4 regions of the Streptomyces sp. NPDC002018 genome follow, and region 3 is predicted to be linked to each of the others. Evidence: riboswitches for the same ligand, from Rfam matches in the RefSeq annotation. Region 3 holds a riboswitch; each other region holds the start of a gene.
What was found. A riboswitch is a leader RNA that binds a small molecule or an ion and turns the genes downstream of it on or off. The one in region 3 is predicted to bind cyclic di-AMP.
Positions count from the first base shown of each region.

Region 1: it holds a riboswitch for cyclic di-AMP, as region 3 does, so the genes downstream of both, ACFYYH_RS23705 (transglycosylase SLT domain-containing protein) here and ACFYYH_RS15960 (C40 family peptidase) in region 3, are expected to answer to the same signal.
Region 2: it holds a riboswitch for cyclic di-AMP, as region 3 does, so the genes downstream of both, ACFYYH_RS02080 (peptidoglycan DD-metalloendopeptidase family protein) here and ACFYYH_RS15960 (C40 family peptidase) in region 3, are expected to answer to the same signal.
Region 4: it holds a riboswitch for cyclic di-AMP, as region 3 does, so the genes downstream of both, ACFYYH_RS21065 (transglycosylase family protein) here and ACFYYH_RS15960 (C40 family peptidase) in region 3, are expected to answer to the same signal.

Region 1 is NZ_JBIASO010000014.1:183,327-187,484, reverse strand. It holds gene ACFYYH_RS23710 (TetR/AcrR family transcriptional regulator C-terminal domain-containing protein) at 1-556, shown strand, start outside; cyclic di-AMP (ydaO/yuaA leader) riboswitch at 1,377-1,527, shown strand; gene ACFYYH_RS23705 (transglycosylase SLT domain-containing protein) at 1,532-2,305, shown strand; gene ACFYYH_RS23700 (ScbR family autoregulator-binding transcription factor) at 2,506-3,180, opposite strand; gene ACFYYH_RS23695 (ScbA/BarX family gamma-butyrolactone biosynthesis protein) at 3,322-4,158, shown strand, end outside.
Region 2 is NZ_JBIASO010000001.1:488,988-493,145, reverse strand. It holds gene ACFYYH_RS02085 (SGNH/GDSL hydrolase family protein) at 1-780, opposite strand, end outside; gene ACFYYH_RS02080 (peptidoglycan DD-metalloendopeptidase family protein) at 955-1,893, opposite strand; cyclic di-AMP (ydaO/yuaA leader) riboswitch at 1,898-2,089, opposite strand; gene ACFYYH_RS02075 (tyrosine-protein phosphatase) at 2,496-3,293, shown strand; gene ACFYYH_RS02070 (S8 family serine peptidase) at 3,480-4,158, shown strand, end outside.
Region 3 is NZ_JBIASO010000008.1:247,536-251,693, forward strand. It holds gene ACFYYH_RS15950 (ATP-dependent Clp protease proteolytic subunit) at 1-663, shown strand, start outside; gene ACFYYH_RS15955 (hypothetical protein) at 671-979, shown strand; cyclic di-AMP (ydaO/yuaA leader) riboswitch at 1,296-1,486, shown strand; gene ACFYYH_RS15960 (C40 family peptidase) at 1,489-1,962, shown strand; gene ACFYYH_RS15965 (ATP-binding protein) at 2,401-2,832, opposite strand; gene ACFYYH_RS15970 (helix-turn-helix domain-containing protein) at 3,095-3,949, shown strand; gene ACFYYH_RS15975 (DUF397 domain-containing protein) at 4,051-4,158, shown strand, end outside.
Region 4 is NZ_JBIASO010000012.1:92,743-96,900, reverse strand. It holds gene ACFYYH_RS21075 (cytochrome P450) at 1-502, shown strand, start outside; gene ACFYYH_RS21070 (transglycosylase family protein) at 718-1,596, shown strand; cyclic di-AMP (ydaO/yuaA leader) riboswitch at 1,951-2,124, shown strand; gene ACFYYH_RS21065 (transglycosylase family protein) at 2,128-2,868, shown strand; gene eno (phosphopyruvate hydratase) at 3,206-4,158, shown strand, end outside.

The DNA of each region.
Region 1 (4,158 bases), on a different contig from region 3:
GGAGAAGGGGCTGGACGCCCTGTCCACCCGGGCGGTCGCCGACCGGCTCGGCGTACGGATGAACACCGTCCTCTGGCATGTGAAGAGCAAGGCCCGGCTCCTGGAGCTGATGGCCGACGCGATCGTCGGGACCGTGCCGCTGACCGGTCTGCCCGACGACGCGAACGAGCGGGTACGGGAGCTGGCCCGTCGCTTCCGCCGCGCCCTGCTCGCCCACCGGGACGGAGCCGCGCTCGTGGTCGGCACCTTCGTGGCCGAACCGCACACGCTCCGGTACGCGGAGACGCTGGTCGACGCGCTGCTGAGCGGGGGGAGGGGGGAGCGGGAGGCCGCCTGGACGCTCTGGACGATCGTCTACTTCCTCCTCGGTCTGACCCAGGAGGAGCAGGCGGCCGAGCCGGCCATGGACGAACGCCTGGCCGCGGCCGTCTCCGCCGCGTCCCATCCCTCCCTGCACCGGGTGCTCGCACATCTCGGCGACAGTGCCTACGACCGCCGGGTCGAATTCGCCCTGGACGCGATTCTCACGCACGGGCCAGACGCCCGGAAGGAGTGAGTGGTCGCGCCCTGCCCGGGAGTCCAACTCCGGCTCGCGCGAACGGCGCTGGACGGTCGCGCGGATCGCGGGACGGTCCGGGAGGGGCGGACCGGCGGTCCTGTCGTCCCGCGGGAGGCCGCGGTCCGCTCGCGCGTCCCCCGACGGCCTTCGCCGCACACCGAGTTGATGCCCCGCCTTTCCCCTTTCCCCTGCCTTTCTCCCCGCCGACCGGAAAAGTTACCGGGGGTGTCCATGACCTCAACTCCCAGGAATGCGGCCGTCGATCGGGAAAGGGCCCGGCGCCGTCCGTTCCCCGCACTCCGACGGCCCTGGGGGCGTATTCCATGAGGACGTATGTGCGGTGGACGGTGAGTCCTGAACCGGCGGGCGGAGCGGTGCGGAATAAAAGGGGCCGCCATGGAATTGAGGGAGGCGCGGGAGCGGAACGGCGCATGGATACGGCGTGGACGGGGCGCGGATATCCCCCATTCGAAAAGTAACTATATTGGCTATTTGTCCGTGTTCTCCCCATGGTGCATTTCTCTCGCATTCCTATGGCTTGTCAGTGTTTGTGCGGTCTTGTGGCGCGGGCCATTCCTGTGCGGGCCATGATGTGTGTCACACCGGCGGTGAGCTGCGGTTCTCGCCTTCCCGCCCACTTCGCTCCCAGGGAACGAGAGTTGAGTTCCCCCGCCTCTTCCGCGCCGCCGGATGATTCCCGTACGGATCCGTCCACCGGATTGCCGGTGTGAATTCCGGGCTTGTTTTTCTCCGGGCGTTCCGCCTACGTTCACGTCACTCCGGACGGACCGCCGAATCCTGCCGCCGTCCGGAAACCCCAACCCACTCACCTACGGCAGGAGCGGGGGACCCAGGTAAGGCGCCGGTCCGGAATACGGACCGGCTTGGGGTGAAGCCGTGCGCATATCACGGCCGGGCATCTCCAGCCCGAACCCGACAGCTCACCTCGCAGGCGACGGAGAGGAATGCGTCATGCCCGCACAGGCCAAGCACCGCCGTCCCAGAACCAGCCCGTTCGCCCGAGGTCTCGCCGCCGTCGGCACGGGCGGCGCCGTACTCGCCCTTCCGTTCATCGCCGCGACCGCCGCCGAGGCCGCGCCGTCGGCGCAGAAGGACAGCCCGGCCACCTACTCCGTGGTCGCGGGGGACTCTCTCTCGAAGATCGCGGCCGCACACTCCGTCAGCGGCGGCTGGAAGAAGCTGTACGAGGACAACCGGGAGGCCATCGGCGGCAACCCGGCGCTGATCCGCCCCGGCCTCGAACTGACCCTCGGCGCGCCGTCCGAGGGGGCCGCGCAGGCCGAGCCGGCCGCGCCGCAGACCCCGGCCACCGCGCCGGCCGAGCAGGGAACCGCGCCGGCGACCGCCGAGAACGCGTCGGCCGACACGAGCGGCACCGTCACCCAGGCGGACGCCAAGACGTACACCGACGACCTCGACGGCTGGATCAAGGAGTCGCTGGACATCATGGCCGCGCAGGGCATTCCGGGCAGCTACGACGGCATCTACCGGAACATCATGCGGGAGTCCTCGGGCAACCCGGCGGCCATCAACAACTGGGACTCCAACGCGGCGGCCGGAACCCCGTCCAAGGGCCTGCTCCAGGTCATCGACCCCACGTTCCAGGCCTACCACGTGCCCGGTACGTCGACGGACAGCTTCGACCCGGTCGCCAACATCACCGCCGCGTGCAACTACGCGGCCGACCGGTACGGCTCGATCGACAATGTGAACGGCCCCTACTGACAGGCCCGTCGGCGAGGGTCCGCGCGCACGCCCCACCGACGGGGGCGCGCCCGTGCCCTCGCCGGCGGCCTCCCCCGACGTACCGTCACACCCCCACACGGCCGGACCCGGCCGGGACACCGACCCGTCCCGGCCGGGTCCGGCCGCCGTTCTCCCCGGCGCGCGCCGCCGCCGGCCCCCCGGCTCCCCGGCGCCGCGCCTCACGCGCGGGCCGCTCCGCCGGCGGGCACCGCCGTGCGGGGACGGTCACGTACCCGCGCGAGCAGGGCCGCAGGATCCGGGTCGGTCTGAAGGGCGTTCAGCAGCAGCAGCCACAGATCGTGCAGCGCCTCCTCGATCTGTCGGCGTCCCTCCAGGGCGTCGGAGACGGTGTGCAGTCCGAAGAACGCGCACACGAGTCCGTGCGCGGCCACCTGCGGGGTGACGTCACGCGTGAGTTGCCCCTCCTGGCGGGCCTCTTCGAGCAGCCCGGTGACCGTCTCCAGCCACCCCACGAAAGGCCTCGGCAATGTGGCGTTGATGGCCTTGCGCTCCGCCCAGAGCCGGGCGCCCGCGCGGATGACGACATCGTCCCGGAAAGCCCTCGCCACCTCGAAACTCAGCGCGACCAGTCGCTCCAGCGCCGGGAGTTCGGACGAGCTGTGCCGGTCGATCAGATTCGGCCAGGTCGCGAAATGCTCCTCGACAATGGCCCGCGCGAGATTCTCCTTGCTGGCGTAGTGGAAGTAGATGGCCCCGCTGGTACGGCCGGACTGCGTGCTGATATCGCTGATACTGGTTCCGGCGTAGCCTCGCTCGTCGAACAACTGTGCCGCCACTTCCAGAAGAAACCTCCGCGTTGTTTTCGCCCGAACCTGCTCCACCCGAACCTGCACAAGTACCCCGGATTGCCGTTCCGTTAAATGACAGCAGGCAATGTAGCGGCTTTTACCGCCGGGCGTGGCGGGCTTGGCGCGCCCCGCTCGGACCCTCCCGGCTGGGGTGCGCGGCCACGAAAATTGCGGTGTTCTTGTCGCATGAATACAACGGTTGGTGACGTCGTGCGCGATGTCCGGCCGCTGTCCTGGTCACGCACCGTCGCCCGCGAGATGGTGCACCGGGACTCCGTGGCCGAGGTGCTGCTCACCGACGTGCGGCGGAGCCCGGACGGCGGGTTCGACGCCGCGGCGTCCTGGTCCCGGTCCCATCCGACCTTTCCGCGCGACGGCGCCGATCTGCACAGTCCGCTGATGATCGTCGAGACACTGCGCCAGCTCGGGATCTATATCCCGCTCCGCTATTTCGAGGTCGCGCCCACCGCGCATCTGCTCATCACCGATCTGTTCTTCGAGATCGACCCGTCGGCGGAACCCCGGGCGGTCTCCGGGGCCACCGGTGTGATCTGCCGGGTCCGTGTGAGCGAGGTGCGCCGCGCCGCCGAGGACGGCACGCTCACCGGAGTGCGGCTCGATGTCTCCTTCACCGCCCACGGCGCGGTGTTCGCGCAGGCCGGGGGAGGTGCGCGCGTGATGGACGGCGAACGGTACGGGGCGCTGCGGACGGGCCGCGCGCGGGCCGCCGCACCGGCGGGCGCCCTCGGCCGGATCCGCCCCGACAGCCGCGGGCTGGGGGTGACGGGCGCGCACGATGTCGTCCTGGGGCTCGACGGCGGCACCCTCCTGGTCGACCCGGCCGATCCGAGACATCCGTTCTTCTTCGACCACGCGACGGACCATGTTCCCGGCATCATTCTTCTGGAAGCCGCGCGCCAGGCCGCTGCCGTCGAAAGCCGGGGCGCTTTGCTGCGTCCCACCGGCGGACGGTTCACAGCAGCACGCTTTGTCGAATACAGTCCGTCAGCTCGAATTATCTGC
Region 2 (4,158 bases), on a different contig from region 3:
ATACTCACGGGCCCAGTTGATGTCGTCGCGCCGCACCTCGAAGCTGCCGCGCGGTGGCTGGGGCGGCCAGACCTGGTCGGGGTCGGCGGGCACATCGAGGCCGAGCACCTGCGCGGCGCGCAGCGCGACCCGGGTGTGGCCCTCGGGGGAGAGATGGAGCCGGTCGCCGTCCCAGGCCCGCCTGTCCTGGACGGACTTGAGGGACCAGAGATCGAGCACGGGGCAGTCGTAGCGGTCGGCGATGGCCCGCACATGGGCGGTGTAGGTCGCGATCCTGCCGCGCAGATGGCGCAGTACGGGGACGCCCCGGGTGTCGAAGCCCGTGGTCACCATGACCGTGCCGACCGCCCCGGTGAGATCGGCGACGGCCCGCTCGAAGCGCTCGGCGACATCGTCGGGGTCGGTGCCTGGCCGGATGATGTCATTGCCGCCGGCGCAGAACGTCACCAGATCGGGGGCGAGTCGCTTGGCGCGGGGTATCTGCTCGGTGACGATCTGGTCGAGGAGCCGGCCGCGTACGGCGAGATTCGCGTAGCGGAAGTCCCCGTGCACGGTGTCCGCCGGGGCACCGGGGACGGCCGTCGCGCCAGGCACCGGACCGGTGGGCCGGTCGGCCCGTCCATCGGCCAGCCGGTCGGCGAGCAGAACCGCGAGCCGGTCCGCCCAGCCGACATAGTGTCCATCGGGTCCCGGATCGCCCACGCCCTCCGTGAAGCTGTCACCGATCGCCGTGTACGACCCGAATACGCCTCTTCTTCTTGATCTCGAATCGTCTGCCACAAGAGCACATCTTTCACCCGCAGATGTGACCTACGCGACCGTAAGGAAGGGTTGACGAGGGGTGAGATATGCCATCGGTCAATTTTCGACCAAGCGGGAATATGCCCCACGTTCTCCGCCCGGCACGGAAGCGCCGGGCGGAGACGGAGTACCGGGACAACGGCGGTGTACGCCTCAGATGTTGACGCCGTGGTCGCGGAGATAGGCCAGCGGGTCGATGTCCGAGCCGTACTCCGGTCCGGTGCGGATCTCGAAGTGCAGGTGCGGACCGGTGGTGTTGCCGGTGGAGCCGGAGAGGCCGAGCTGCTGGCCCTCGCTGACGCTCTCGCCCTCGGAGACGGAGAGGGAGGACAGATGCGCGTACTGCGAGTAGTGGCCGTCGCTGTGCTGGATGACGACCTGGTTGCCGTACGAGCCGCCCCAGCCCGCCGTCACGACCGTGCCGTCGGCCACCGCCTTCACCACGGTGCCCGAGGGCGCCGCGAAGTCCACACCCGTGTGGTAGCCGCTGGCCCAACTGCTGCCGGAGGCGTGGTACGGGGTGCTGGTGCGGATGCCGTCGACGGGCAGCGTGAAGCCGGCGGAGCCGCTCTCGGCCGGCGCCTCGGTCGCCTCGTCCGTCGGCTGGGGCGCGGGGTCGGCCGTGGCCGGCGTGGTGGTGGATCCGCCCGAGGAGCTGGAGGGCTTGGCCGGGGGCTTGGAGTGGCCCTTGCCCGCGCCCTTCCCGTGGATGGTCAGCTCCAGTCCGGGGTGGATGAGTGAGGGGTTGGAGCCGACGGCCTCGCGGTTGTCCTTGTACAGCCTTTCCCAGCCGCCGCGGACATGCTGCTTGACGGCGATCCTGGACAGGGAGTCGCCCGCGACCACGGTGTAGGTCCGCGTCTTGTGGGCACCCTTCTTCGCGACGGCCTTCTTGGCGCCGGCCTGCTCCCCGCCGAGCTGTTGCTGGGAGACGGCCTCGGGCGCGGCGGCGGGCGCGGCCTTCTCGGCGGCGTGCGCGCCGGTGGCGCCGATGAGCGGAAGCGCGATGGCGGCTCCACCGGTGCCGGCGGCGATGAATCCGCGCGATACCGAGCTGGACTTGGGACGGCAGTGTTTACCCTTCGCGGGCATGGCGAATTCCTCTCCGGCGCCTGCGAGGTGAGCTGTCGGGTTCGGACTGGAGATGCCCGGTCGCACATGCTGAGCGACTTCACCCCGAGCCGTCCGGATTTCCGGGACGGCGTACTACCTGGGTCCCCCGCTCCTGCCACGCGTTGCTGGTCGGATACGAATTCCGAGCGGCGGCAGGATTCGGCGTTCCGCTCGGATTGAGGGTGAACGTAGGCCCAGTGGCACTACCGGTACAAGCGATCCTTTTCCGTCGACAAGGCGCACTCGCATTTAACCCGGGTTTACCGGTCACCCTGCGTGGATAACGGACTCCGAACTCCGCGCCGGACAGGGAATTCGAATACATGGCATCGCCACGGAACGTCACGGATATGATCCTGGTCACGGCCGGGAGACCAACTCGGTCATGACCGGGGCAGGTTATGAGGAATGGCTCAATACGGACAGATGCACCGTTGAGTGCTATTCAACCGCGATAAATGTCCGAATAGTCCCATCGGATTCCCGTCATCCGAACGAATTACTCCCCGAACAGGTGTCGTAGGGTCAGAGGTCGACAGCGTCGGCGAGCCGCGCCGACGGCAGACACGGAGGAGCAGGCCGTGACGCAGCAGGTCCCGTCGACAGAGCCCGAACTGGCCGGCGTGCGCAACTTCCGTGATGTCGGAGGACTGCCCACCACGGACGGCAGGCGGGTGCGGCCGGGCAGGCTCTTCCGCAGCGGCCATCTCGCCAGTGCCACCGCCGCCGACGCGGCCTTTCTCGCGTCCCTCGGACTGCACACGATCTTCGACTTCCGCAATGCGGCCGATCTCAAGCTCGACGGCGCGGACGTGGAGCTGCCCGGCGTACGCCATGTGAACATCCCGCTCACCGACCCGGCCGACGGCGCCGAGTTCTGGCAGATGGTCAGGGGCGGCGATCTGGACCAGCTCCGCTCGCTCCTCGCGGACGGCCGGGCGGCGACCCGGATGACCGACTCGTACCGCGCGATCATCAGGGAACGCACCGCCGAGCACAGCCGTGTCCTGCACTCCCTCGCCGAGGACAGCACCCCGGCGCTCATGCACTGCGCGGCGGGCAAGGACCGGGCCGGTCTCTCGATCGCGGTGGCCCTGCTCGCGGTCGGGGTGGAGCCCGGGGCGATCGAGGCGGACTATCTGAAGTCGAACGACCCGCACCGCCGCTATGTGGTCCGGCGCAGCGACAACTCGCCCTCCGGTACGTCCACCGAGGTGATGGACCTCCTCAGCCCGCTCTTCGACGCGCGTGCCGAGTATCTGGCGGCGGCCTTCGAGACCATCGGGAAGACCTGGGGCAGCACCGACGCCTATCTGACCGAAGGTCTCGGACTCGCCCCCGAGACCCGCGAGCGGCTGCGCGCCCGCCTCCTCGACTGACACGTTCCGCGGTCCTGAACAGCCGTTCGGCCAGCGCGTTTCGCGGTCCTCGACCGCCGTTCGCCGCGGTGGCGTGGTTGGGACATGTCTCAACCACGCCACCGCGAAGCAGTGACAGCCCCTCCGGCGCTACCAGATTCTGTCCAACAGCGCGTGACAGCGGAGTAGAACGAAGGGGCTGGACAGATGAGACGTATCCGCCTGACGGCGGCGGTATCCATAGCCTTGCTGATGACCGTGGGTGCTGTGGGGCCGGTTTCCGCCCGTCCCTCCGCCCAGGACACGGCGCCCGCCGGGCCCGCCGGATCCCCCGGATCCCCCGGGTCCGCCGCGGCGGGCACCCCGGTGACGGTGCGGCTGATCACCGGTGACCGGGTGACGCTCAGCACGGGCCCGGACGGAAAGCGCTCGGCCTCGGTCCTGCCCGGTCCCGGCCGCAACGGCATCCTCTTCCGGACCGCCGAGCAGGACGGCCGGCTGACCGTACTGCCGTCCGACGTCATGGACCTGGTCTCCGCGGGAACGCTGGACCGGGAACTGTTCGATGTGACCGCGCTGGTCTCCCAGGGCTACGACGAGGCGCACACCGACGCGCTGCCCCTGATCGTCGCCCAGCCCGCCGGGGCACGGGCCGCCGAGACCCTGCGCTCCCTGTCCGGGTTCCAGGAGGACTCCGCACCCTCACGGCAGTTGGCGAGCATCGGCGCCCGCTCACTGCGGGTCCCCGCCGACGATCTCGGCGGATTCTGGAAGACGCTCGCCCCCGCCGGGGACGCGAGGGGCACCAGCGCTCTCCGGGTCACCCCCAAGGTCTGGCTGGACGGCAAGGTGAACGCCGTCCTGGACCGCAGTACGGGACAGATCA
Region 3 (4,158 bases):
CGCCCTTCGGCCCGCCATGTCCTGCCCGAGTTCACCGAGCGGACAGCCGGCGGGACCCGCACCCTCGATCCGTACTCCAAGCTGCTGGAGGAGCGGATCGTCTTCCTCGGCACCGCGGTCGACGACACCGCGGCCAATGATGTGATCGCGCAGTTCCTCCATCTCGAGTACGCGGCGCCCGACCGGGACATCTGCCTCTACATCAACTCGCCCGGCGGCTCCCTCAGCGCCATGTCCGCGATCTACGACACGATGCAACTCGTCACCTGCGACGTGGAGACGACCTGCCTCGGCCAGGCCGCCTCGACCGCGGCGGTCCTGCTGGCGGCCGGCACCCCGGGCAAGCGGATGGCGCTGCCCGGAGCCCGGGTCGTCATCGAGCAGCCCGCCATCGAGGAGCCCGTCCGGGGCCAGCCGTCCGATCTGATGATCCATGCGGAGGAACTGCTGCGGCAGCGGAGCATGCTCGCGTCCCTGCTCGTACGGCACACCGGCCGGAGCGAGGAGCGAATCGCCGGGGACATCGAGCGGGCCAGGGTCTTCGCCGCGGCCGACGCGAAGGCGTACGGTCTGGTCGACCACGTGGTCCAGAACCGCAAGACGTCCCTCGGCAGGCCGGCCCCCAGCGCGGCACACCCCTTCGGCTCCCCCGGTGGGCGGTGACACGCCGATGCTGCCACCGGAGCTTCCTCCGCTGCCCGCGCTGACCCGCGCCGAGGGCGATCTCGTCGACAGCTTTCTCCAGATCCTCGATCTGCTGGGGCGGATCAACCCGGCGCGCGGCACGGACACCTACGGCGCACTGCGCGCGGCCCAGGCGCTGCCCGCGCAAGCGGTCGCACTACGGGACGCGCTGACGGCGATGCATCTGCGCGGTGAGACCGAACTGCACGCCACGACCCTCGCCCGCGCCCTGCGGGTACTTGACGGGGAGCGACGCGCCGGGCGCGTCACCATGCCGCCCGAAGACACGACATGAGCCCGTGTCTGTTCCCGTATGGACGCGTCCGTACGGGAACGGCTCGGCCTTTCGGGGTATGGATCTTCTGGACGCGCCGGGGGACGCAAGTTGCGCGAAGTGGCCGGGCACGGGAAGCGCGGCCCAACTCCCGCGCAGGTACGGGCCTCATCAGGCCTCGGACCCCCGGCCCGACACACCGCTCCGCCACCCGTACGGATCAGACGTGACGAACTTCACATATCCTCGTTTCGCCTCGGAAATCATCTGATAACGAGTCAAGATCCGTGGGACGACAAGCCCCCGCCACCCCCGGCGGGGCGGTCCGGGCGGACGCCGAGTCCTGCCGCCGTTCCGGATGTCTGGTCGACAGAAGTGGATCGGCAGGAGTGGAGGACCCGAGCAGTACGGGACGGCCGTGTACGCGTGTATGGCCGTTCCTTGGGGTGAAGCCGCTGACGCGGCCGGGCATCTTCGCCTGTCCGAACCCGACAGGTCATCCTTCACAGGCGGCTGACGAAGGGTTGCGCATGAATGCGCAGACATATGTCCCGTCTCTGCTCTCCCGGGCCGGTGCCGTATCGGTCCTCACCCTCGCGACGGTCGGGGGCACCATACTGGCCCCCGGCGCGACGACCGAGGCCCATGCCGCCGCACGTGCCGTCAAGGCGCTCCGCGTGGCCGCCTCCAAGGAAGGCTCTCCGTACCAGTGGGGGGCCACCGGACCCCATCGCTTCGACTGCTCGGGCCTGACGCTCTACTCGTTCAAGAAGGCGGGCAAGAAGCTCCCGCGCACCGCTCAGCAGCAGTACAACAGAACCCGCCATGTCTCGGCCTCCCACCGGCGCAAGGGCGACCTGGTGTTCTTCCACTACGGAAGTTACGTCTACCACGTCGGCATCTACGCGGGCCGCGGGAAGATCTGGCACTCGCCGAAGACCGGTGCCCTGGTGAGGCTCGAACGGATCTGGACCCGGAATGTCCTGTACGGCCGGGTGAACTGAGCGCGGTACGCCTGGACCGGCCGGTGCGCGCCCTGCCGGTCCAGCACGGCCCACAGCACGGCCGACCCGCGCGGGCCGGCCCACGGAACACCGTCACACCGAATACACCGGATACACCGGACGGTCCGAACGGTCCGGACGGTCCGGCCCGGACGACGGGACCGGACGGAACACACGCCGCCGGTGCACACCGGCACACGGAACACACGCGGCCCGCGGTGGGCCGCAGCGGAACACGACCGTTCCGTCCCCCACCGGCAGGGGACGGAACGCCCCTTGGGCGCCGCCGGCCGGCGCCCGGGACTCACGCGGCCCGTCCCAGGCCGCAACGGAACACCCCGTGTCCCGTCCCTCGCGGGGCGGGACACGGCACACCGTTCGGCCGCGCCCGGCCCGTCCCCGGCCGGGCGCGGTCGGGCGCGGCCGGGCGCGGTCGGGTCAGCTCTGGACGGGGACCGTCCAGGGCAGTGCGATCCAGACCGTCTTGCCGCCCTCCGCGGTCGGCGTGACGGACACGGCCCCGCCGCCCTCCAGGGCCAGCCAGCGGACGATCACCATGCCCCGGCCGTTGTCCTGCTGCGCCGCCACCGGCAGCCGCTGCGGCCAGCTCGGGTGGCTGTCGGTGACACCGACACGGAGCTGTTCGTCCCGGTCGAGCGCGATCTCGACGGTGAACGTGGGCGACTGGCCGAAGGTGTGCTGCACCGCGTTGGTGGCGAGTTCGGAGACGATCAGCCGGACCGTGTCGGCCGTCTCGGCGTCCCCCGGCAGGCCCCACTCCCTCAGCAGGTCGGCGACATATCTTCTCGCCGCCGGTACCGACGCGGGATCGCTCGGCAGCGTGATGGATGCTTCCTGATGGTCTGCCATGGCGACGCCGTCCCTTTCCCGCCCGGACCTGACTCCGGCGCAGTGCGGATGCCTGCGTGGACGGCCTCGGACTGTGCTCAGCGTGCCACTCATCCTGCCGTTCACACGGGCCATCCACCGAGATCTGCATATATCTGTCGCTCGAAGTGGTGAACTCTGCTACGCGAGACCGTATTTGGGCGGCGAAAAGATAACTTCTCCGCCGCGGCGCACTGGGCGCGTACGAGACGCTTACCGGAGAGGGCCGGGGAAGGGATTTATCATGCGGCATATTCCGGCGGTACGCCGACGCAGGCTCGGGGAGGAATTGCGCAGGCTGCGCCAGCGGGCGGGACTGACGAGCGGGGAGACCGCGCGGCTGCTCGGCTGGCACCAGTCGAAGGTGAGCCGGATCGAGACGGGTGTCAGCGGGGTGAAGGACGAGGACCTGGTGGCGCTACTCGACGCCCTGGGGATCACCGATCCGCAACTGCGCACCCTGCTCGGCGCCCTGGCGGGCATCACGGACGGCGGGCCGGGGTGGTGGAAGGCGTACGGCGGGGTGATCCCGCCCCGGTACCGGGACTTCATCAGCCTGGAGTCACAGGCCTCCACGGCCCGTACGCTGGAGACCTCGGTGGTGCCGGGGCTGCTCCAGACACCCGACTACGCGCGGGCGGTGACCAGGGCGGCGCTGGTCGGTCTGCCCGCCACGACGGTCGACTCCCTGGTCGAGGTGCGGCTCGCCCGCCAGGAGGTGCTGCACTCCGCGACCCCGCTCGAACTGCACGCGGTGCTGGACGAGGCCGTGCTGCGGCGCGAGGTGGGCGGACCCGGGGTGATGCGGGGCCAATTACGGCGTCTGTCCGAGGTGGCCCGGCTTCCGCAGGTCTGTCTCCAGGTACTTCCGTTCACCGCGGGCGGCTATGTCGGGCTCACAGGTCCTTTCGTTGTCTTCTCCTTCCCGCACATTACTGATCTGGATTTGGTCGTTCTCGACCATTTGACGAATAGCCTCTATCTGGAGCGGAAAGAAGACCTCGAGGCGTACGGCGCCGCGTTCCGCACGATGCAGGCGCATGCCCTCCCGCCCCAGGAATCATTGGATCTCATCGCCGGGATCGGCGACGGCGCGTAGGGAGCATCATGTCCGCTTACCTCGCACAGCCCCCTGTCCAGACTCCATCCTCCATCCCCCACACACACCACTCTCCTCCGACGACTTCCCCGGTAACAGCCGTGGCCCCGGCCGCCGTCTGGCGGCGCAGCAGCCACAGCACGGGGGCGAACAACTGCGTCGAGTCCGCGCGCACCGGCGCGGATGTACTCGCCGTACGGGACTCCAAG
Region 4 (4,158 bases), on a different contig from region 3:
GAACCTGATCGGCAACGGCGTCCACACGCTGATGCGCCACCCGGAGCAGCGCGCCCGGCTCCAGCGGTCGCTCGACGCGGGGGAGACGGATCTGCTCGCGACGGGCGTGGAGGAGCTGCTGCGCCACGACGGCCCGGTGGAGCTGGCGACCTGGCGGTACGCCACCGAGCCCGTGACGCTCGGCGGGCAGCGGATCGCGGTGGGCGATCCCGTCCTGGTCGTCCTCGCCGCGGCGGACCGCGACCCCGAGCGGTTCACGTCCCCCGACACGCTCGATCTCGCACGGCGTGACAATCAGCACCTCGGCTACGGGCACGGCATCCACTACTGCCTCGGCGCTCCGCTCGCCCGCCTGGAGGGGCAGACCGCTCTCGCGACGCTGCTGACCCGGCTGCCCGATGTGCGGCTTGCCGTGGATCCTGTCGATTTGCGCTGGCGCGGAGGGCTCATCATGCGTGGATTGCGCACGCTTCCGGTGCAGTTCACGCCATTGTCCGGCTGATGAGCCACTGACGGATTCGGCGCCGGATCACCACCGGACGACCGTCGGCGCGACGGTGTATCGACGCCATATAACTGACGGGCCATCAGGAATGTGACTTTCACGTGATCTCCGCTGCATCGACTTGTGACAGACGTTCGAGTACCGCTACGTTCACCGACGACTCAGCAGCAACACGCCGTAGTCGAAACGACAGTCACACGGAAGGCAAGCGCATGCGCTCCGCGAACGGCCGACACCGCAGACCACGCCAGGCCCCCGCCCTGATCGTCGCCGCGGGGGTGACCGGGTCGGCGATCGCCATCCCGCTGTTCGCCGCCTCGGGCGCGAGTGCGGCGGACGGCTCCACCTGGGACCGTGTCTCCGAGTGCGAGAGCGGCGGCATGTGGAGCGCGGACCTCGACAACGGCTACTACGGCGGTCTCCAGCTCAGCCAGGAGACCTGGGACGCCTTCGGCGGCGGGGAGTTCGCGGCCCGGCCCGACCTCGCCAGCCGCTCCCAGCAGATAGCGGTGGGGGAGAAGGTGCTCGCGGCCGAGGGTGTGAAGGCCTGGTCGAGCTGCGCGTCGGTCTCGGGTCTGGCGGGCGCCCTGCTGCCCGGTGCCGACCTCGGGGGCGCCTCCGGCTCGACGGGGGGCGCGAAGGACGGCCGCGGCACCGGCCCGACGGACAGCCCCTCCGGCGCCGCGGACGCCAAGCCCTCCGCCTCCGCCGGTGGGACGTCGGCACGGCCGGGTGAGCCGGTCCCCTCCGGTTCCGCCACCGCGCCCACACCCGGAGCCTCCGCTTCCGCGGACGGCGTCGAGGGCCTGGAGGGCGCGGTCTCCGACGGCCCCGGTGGCGCATCCGACGGCCGTACGGAGCCGGCCAAGGGCAAGCACCGCGGTGAGGCGGCGCAGGAAGAGGCTGTAACCGGCAATGCGGACGAAGAGCGTGAATACGGCCGTCATGCCTCATGGGGTGACGGACTGTCGCGTACCACGGAACGCCTGACAGAACGTGCGGAAACCACCGCTCCCGCCGAGGCCGACCGGCCGAGCGAACGCAACTGGCTGGTCGCCGACGGCCAGAAGGTGCCCGGCGGCTGGCTGTGAGGTGAACGAGGGGTGGTCAAAGGGCCACCCCTGCCTCGTTCTCGCTGGCCGCGGCCCTGGCGGCGCCCTGAAGCGGCGCCGGTCCAGCAGGTGATTGGCCGCTCTATGTCCGCTTCTGTGCAAGTGAGACAAGGGTCTCTTTGCCACAACTGGGGAGTTTTGCGCTACGGGTTGCCCTGATTTCCGCTCCCACCAGCGGAAATGCGTAAACCCGGAGGGGTGTTAAAGGGTGTTTTCTCCCTGATGTGCTTCTTTGAAGAACCCACGGCCCTGTGATTACGGTCTGAACCGCTCGCACCGCGGGCCCCGTCGACCGTCACGCCGAATCCTGCCGGCGGCCGGGGGGAGTAGTCGTCGCGTCATGCGCCGAAGGCAGGAGCGGGGGACCCACAGGTTTGTGCCGGGCCCGGCCGTCGAGAGACGGCCGCCGACCGGCTCGGGGTGGAGCCGGATGCGCGAGCATCCGGCCGGGCAACTCACTTGGCCCGAACCCGACAGCTCACCTCGCAGGCGTCGGTGAGGGGATCTTCCATGCCGCGTTCCAGCAAGGGCAAGCACCGCCGTCCGTCCAGGACCGCCCGTTACGCCACACTGGCCGGAATCACCGGTGCCGCCGTCGCGGTCCCGCTGATCGGCGCCACCTCCGCCTCCGCCGCGACCGCCTCCGAGTGGGACCGGGTCGCCCAGTGCGAGTCCGGCGGCAACTGGTCCATCAACACCGGCAACGGGTACTACGGCGGACTCCAGTTCAGCAGCTCCACCTGGGCCGCCTACGGCGGAACCTCCTACGCGGCCAGGGCCGACCTCGCCTCGAAGTCCCAGCAGATCGCCGTCGCCGAGAAGGTCCTGGCAGGCCAGGGCAAGGGCGCGTGGCCCACCTGCGGGGTGAACCTCTCCAACGCCGCGTACGACGGCGGCTCGTCCGGTTCGGGCTCCGGTTCCGGCTCGGGTTCGAATTCCGGTTCCGGTTCCGGTGCGGGCGACCAGGCCGCCCAGCAGCAGAGCCGGCCGGCCCAGCCGAAGCGGGAGCGGACACAGCCCCGGCAGCCGTCCGTCCGTACCGAGGCGCAGCCCGCCTCGCGCGGCGAGAGCCGGGCCGCCACGGTCAAGAAGGGCGACGGCGAGTACAAGGTCAAGGCCGGTGACAGCCTCTCCAAGATCGCCGCGGCCCACCAGGTCAAGGGCGGCTGGAAGAAGCTGTTCGACCTGAACAAGGACATCGTCGGCCACGCCGATCTGATCTACCCGGGCCAGCAGCTCCACCTGCGCTGACCTGGCCTGACCCGACCGGCCGGGGCCCCGAGGACCGGGCCCCGGCCGGCCGGGCCCGTACGGTCCCCCACCGGCCGTCCCCCGGCCACCCCGGCCCGGCGCGTGATCCCCCGTACGCGCCGGGCCGGGGTCCGTGCGTTCCGGCCCGTGTCCGAGCCGTGTCCGGGGCCGTGGCCGGGCGGGTGCTCATCGGTGCGCGGGTGCGCTCGGGCCCGCGAAGTTCCGCCGGACAGGACCTGGCGGGCGGGCACCGGCCGAACGGTGGCCCGGAGGCGGTTAGGCTCTTGCCGCAAGGCCAATGAGACCCTGCACTCCAAGCGTCACATCCCAGAAGGAGATGCTCGTGCCGTCCATCGACGTCGTCGTAGCCCGGGAAATCCTGGACTCCCGAGGCAACCCCACGGTCGAGGTCGAGGTCGGCCTCGACGACGGCAGCACCGGCCGTGCTGCTGTCCCCTCCGGTGCCTCCACCGGTGCGTTCGAGGCCGTGGAGCTCCGTGACGGAGACGCCAACCGCTATCTGGGCAAGGGTGTCGAGAAGGCCGTGCTGGCCGTCATCGAGCAGCTCGGCCCGGAGCTCGTCGGCTACGACGCCACCGAGCAGCGCCTGATCGACCAGGCCATGATCGACCTGGACGCCACCGAGAACAAGGGCTCGCTGGGCGCCAACGCCATCCTCGGTGTCTCCCTGGCCGTCGCGCACGCCGCCTCCGAGGCCTCGGACCTCCCGCTCTTCCGTTACCTGGGCGGCCCGAACGCGCACCTGCTGCCCGTCCCGATGATGAACATCCTGAACGGCGGCTCGCACGCCGACTCCAATGTGGACATCCAGGAGTTCATGATCGCCCCGATCGGCGCGGAGTCCTTCTCCGAGGCGCTGCGCTGGGGCGCCGAGGTCTACCACACCCTCAAGAAGGTCCTGAAGACGAAGGGGCTCTCCACCGGCCTCGGCGACGAGGGCGGCTTCGCGCCGAACCTGGAGTCCAACCGCGCCGCGCTCGACCTGATCATCGAGGCCATCAAGGAAGCCGGCTATGTGCCCGGCCGTGACATCGCGCTCGCGCTCGACGTCGCCGCCTCCGAGTTCTACAAGGACGGCTCGTACGAGTTCGAGGGCAAGTCGCGCTCGGCCGCCGAGATGACCGAGTACTACGAGGAGCTGGTCGCCGCGTACCCGCTCGTCTCCATCGAGGACCCGCTCTTCGAGGACGACTGGGCCGGCTGGAAGGTCGTCACCGACAAGCTCGGCTCCAAGGTGCAGATCGTGGGCGACGACCTGTTCGTCACCAA